Regions from separate parts of the Streptosporangium sp. NPDC020145 genome, predicted to be linked through region 1. Evidence: predicted binding sites of a transcription regulator. Region 1 holds the regulator's gene; the other holds the start of a gene.
The links. The regulator LexA, encoded in region 1, represses DNA repair genes until DNA is damaged. The targets are predictions, from matches to a motif close to TCGAACANNTGTTCGA.

Region 1 (2,198 bases):
CGTTGGCCTCGGCCGAGGACTGGGTCAACGTCTCCTGCCCCAAGTGCGGCGGAGCCGCCAAGCGTGACACCGACACGATGGACACCTTCGTCGACTCCTCGTGGTACTACCTGCGTTACGTGGATCCGACCTACCTGGACGGTCCCTTCGACGTGGAGAAGGTCCGCAGGTGGGGGCCGATCGACCAGTACGTCGGCGGTGTCGAGCACGCGGTGCTGCACCTGCTGTACTCGCGTTTCTTCACCAAGGTCCTGCACGACATGGGCATGCTCGACTTCACCGAGCCCTTCCTGCGCCTGCTGAACCAGGGGCAGGTCATCAACCAGGGCAAGGCGATGTCGAAGTCGCTGGGCAACGGGGTCGACCTGGGCCAGCAGATCGACACCTACGGCGTCGACGCGGTCAGGCTGACCGTGCTGTTCGCCGGCCCGCCCGAGGACGACATCGACTGGGCCGACGTCTCCCCGGCCGCGTCGCAGAAGTTCCTGGCCAGGGCCTTCCGCGTCATGGCCGAGGCCGGTGCGGGATCCGCACCCGGCGTCGACTTCTCCACCGGTGATCTGGAGCTGCGCAAGGTCGTCCACCGGACCGTGGACGAGGTCACCAAGCTGCTCGACTCGTACCGCTTCAACGTCGCGATCGCCAGGATGATGGAGCTGACGACCGCCGCCAGGAGGGCCATCGACTCGGGCCCCGGTGCCGCCGACCCGGCGGTGCGCGAGGCCGCGGAGACCCTGGCGGTCATGCTGTCCCTGGTCGCGCCGTACGCGGCGGAGGAGGGCTGGGAGCGGCTGGGGCACCCCGCCTCCGTCGCGACCGCCGGGTGGCCGGTCGCGGAGGCGGCGCTGCTGGTGCAGGAGACCGTCACCTGCGTCGTACAGGTCGCGGGCAAGGTCCGTGACCGTCTGGAGGTCTCCCCGGAGATCTCCGATGCCGACCTGGAGGCACTGGCGCTGGCGTCGGAGAAGGTGCAGGCCTTCCTGTCCGGCGCGCCCCGCAAGGTCATCGTCCGGGCACCCAAGCTGGTCAACATCGTTCCCTGACCGTGAACGCAGAAAGGAGTGACCCTCGGTTTGAGGGTCACTCCTCGCGTTCCGGGAGAGATGCCGCCGGGGCGCCTCAGAGCTTGCGCAGCACCGCCACGACCTTGCCCAGGACGGTGGCCTCGTCACCGGGGATCGGGTCGTAGTTCGTGTTGTGCGGAACCAGCCAGACGTGGCCGTCCTTGCGCTTGAAGGTCTTGACCGTGGCCTCGCCGTCGATCATCGCGGCGACCACGTCGCCGTTGTCGGCGACGGGCTGCTGGCGGACGACCACCCAGTCGCCGTTGGCGATCGCGGCGTCGATCATGGAGTCGCCCGTGACCTGGAGCAGGAAGAGGGTGCCCTCGCCGACGAGCTGCTTGGGCAGGGCGAAGACGTCCTCCACGCTCTCTTCGGCGAGGATCGGGCCGCCGGCGGCGATCCGGCCGACGAGCGGCACGTAGGCCGCGGTCGGGCGGTTGACCGAGGTCTCCTCGGCGTTGGCGTCGGGGTCGACCCACAGCACCGGCTCGCCGGGCAGGCGCACCTCCAGGGCACGCGGGCGGTGCGGGTCACGGCGCAGGTAGCCCTTGCGCTGCAGGGCCGTCAGCTGGTGCGACACGCTGGAGGTGCTGGTCAGCTGCACCGCCTCGCCGATCTCGCGCATCGACGGCGGGTAGCCGCGCTGCTGCACCGAGTCGCGGATCACCTCAAGGATCTTGCGCTGCCTGGGGGTGAGGCCGAGGGAGTCACGCCTGCGCACCGCCAGGTCACTGACGGCCGCGCCGCTCTCGTCGCGCTCACTCATATGATCTCCTCGCTCCCGGTCTGTATTGGTTGCGTCGCACACAGCGACCGTACCTCCGCCGAAGATCATACTCAAACATTTGTTCGAATGGTCCTCGAAATCGGTGGCGGCGTGGTGTACAACATCGTACGGGAGTTCGATCGACATCGTGTTCGATTCGCCGATCTTTCTTCGACATGTGTTCGGCCAGGTCGAAGAGATGGGGGGCACCGTGAAGGCGGCCACGAGGACAACCAGGCCCACGTTGACGCTGGTCAGGGGCACCGGGGAGACGGCCGCCAGGGACGCGGGCCGTGGGGCGGCGGGGGGCGGGCGGCCCGTCGCGCGTCCCCGTGGGACCGCCGCGGGGCGTGCGGGCCGTACGGTTT
Region 2 (2,198 bases), on a different contig from region 1:
TTGAGGTCGACGATGATCCGCTGAGCGCCCTTGGGGCCGACTCCGGGCACCCTGGTCAGCGCCTTGACGTCGGCGCTCGCCACCGCGATCCGCAGGGCGTTCGGCGTGTGCACGGCGAGCATGGCGAGGGCGACCTTGGGACCGACCCCGTTGGCCGTCTGCAGCAGCTCGAAGACCAGACGCTCGTCGTCGGTGCCGAAGCCGAACAGTGTCAGGGAGTCCTCCCTGACCACGAGCGAGGTGGCCAGTCTGGCCTCCTCCCCCACCCGCAGCGCCGCCAGTGTGCCGGGTGTGCAGTGGACGAGCACGCCGATCCCGCCGACCTCGACCACCGCCCCCTCCGGCGCGATCGCGGCCACCCGTCCCCGCACCGAGGCGATCACTTCGTGCTTCCCTTCGAATATCCGGCCCTGCCCCCGCCGCGGAAGTAGGCGGCGGCGCTCGTGCCGGGAGCGGCGGCCTTCGCGACCGCCTCCGCGAGCCTGTTGCGCGCCCCGCCCCGCCACACGTGGCAGATCGCGAGGGCGAGGGCGTCGGCGGCGTCGGCGGGCTTGGGCATCTCGTCCAGGCGCAGGAGCCTGGTCACCATCGTGCCGACCTGTCGTTTGTCGGCGGTGCCGCTGCCGGTGATCGCGGCCTTGACCTCGGAGGGCGTGTGCAACGCCACCGGCAGCCCCCGGCGGGAGGCGCACAGGATCGCCACCGCGGAGGCCTGCGCGGTGCCCATCACCGTCCTGAGGTTGTGCTGGGCGAAGACCCGCTCCACGGCGACCGCGTCCGGCTTGATCTCGTCGAGCCAGCTCTCGATGCCCGCCTCGATCGCCACGAGCCTCGCGCCGGTCTCGTCTTCTGCGGGGGTGCGCACGACCCCGACCTTGACCAGGGTCAGCGGCGCCCCCGGCCGTCCCTCGACCGCGCCGAGCCCGCACCGGGTCAGCCCGGGATCGACCCCCATCACCCGCAGTTCGGGCAACCGCACCGGCACGCCTCCACTCGCCGAACACCTGTTCGGTGCCAGACTCTACCGCCTGCGCGCACACGACGCACGGTTCCCGGGCAGGCACCCCTCAGAAGTGGTCCAGCATGTACGGCCTGGCGTGGAAGGCCCCGTCCAGGGCGGCGTCGCCGTCCGCGGAACCGGTCAGTCCGCCGGTCCTGCGCAGGGTCGCGGCCGGAACCCCGCAGAACAGGGCGGAGAACGCCCCGGCCGTGAAGACGGGCAGAGCCGAGGGGAGGGTGCCCGCGGGCTCGGCCGTCGCCCGCCCTCCGGAGACGGACAGGTGCCAGGGTCCGGAGTTCTCCGGCCGCTGGGGGTCCTCGACCTGGATCACGGTGTCGAGGGTGACGCCGGGCGGGAAACCCCGCTCACGGATCGCCGCGGCCAGGTCGACGACGCGGAACATCCAGCGGGTCTGGCCCACCTCGTCCGTCGGACGGTTCCCTATCAGCCAGAAGACGGGGTCGTCGGGGGCCACGACCGCGTGGACGGACCTGGCGATCGAGGCCGAGGAACCGACCAGGGACCACAGCGTCCGCGCGGTCGCCTCCGAGCCCGCGACCAGGACGGGAACCTCCAGGTCCTGGTCGCGCCAGCGGTAGACGACGAGGCCGTCGTGTGCGAGATAGACGAAGTCGTCCCCCGTCGCCAGGCGCGCCCGCCAGACGTCGGCGTCCCAGCAGACGGGGCCGCAGGCGCGGGTGGCCAGGTGGACTCCCCGCAGGACCGAGACGACCCGCTCTGCGTCCTCCGGCCCGGCCCTGCGGACCTGGACCTGCTCGGTCCGCCTGATGGTCCGCAGCGCCTCGGCGGGCAGCACGGCGCGGTGCATGGCTCCGGCGTGCTCCCAGCCCAGCGATCGGTAGATGTGGGTGGTGGCCGGGTAGAGGGCGGAGACCGGATGACCGAGGCTGGCGCAGCGCTCAAGGGTGGCCAGCATGATGGTCCGGCCGGCTCCCCCGCCCCTGTCCTCCGGGGCGACGGTCACCGAGGCGACGCCGCCGAGGGAGATCGGCCTGCCGTGCCAGTACTGGGTGAAGTCGTTGATCCGGCTCGTCGCGACCAGGCGGGCGCCGTCGAAGAGACCGAGATATCTCCCCGCTTCGAGTGCGGGAGTCACCATCCCGACCCACTGCCGCTGGACCGCCTCCGACACCGGTCCGAAGGCCCGCCTGCGATTGTCCGTCACCGCGTCGAGATC

Region 2: the regulator LexA is predicted to act here: its motif matches at 997-1,012, upstream of ruvC (crossover junction endodeoxyribonuclease RuvC).

The regions. Positions count from the first base shown of each region.
Region 1 is NZ_JBEXZT010000024.1:35,521-37,718, forward strand. Features, by position in the region: gene leuS (leucine--tRNA ligase) at 1-1,043, shown strand, start outside; gene lexA (transcriptional repressor LexA) at 1,120-1,830, opposite strand; gene ABZ463_RS32005 (hypothetical protein) at 2,030-2,198, shown strand, end outside.
Region 2 is NZ_JBEXZT010000005.1:473,601-475,798, reverse strand. Features, by position in the region: gene ruvA (Holliday junction branch migration protein RuvA) at 1-383, opposite strand, end outside; gene ruvC (crossover junction endodeoxyribonuclease RuvC) at 380-964, opposite strand; gene ABZ463_RS13145 (GNAT family N-acetyltransferase) at 1,068-2,198, opposite strand, start outside.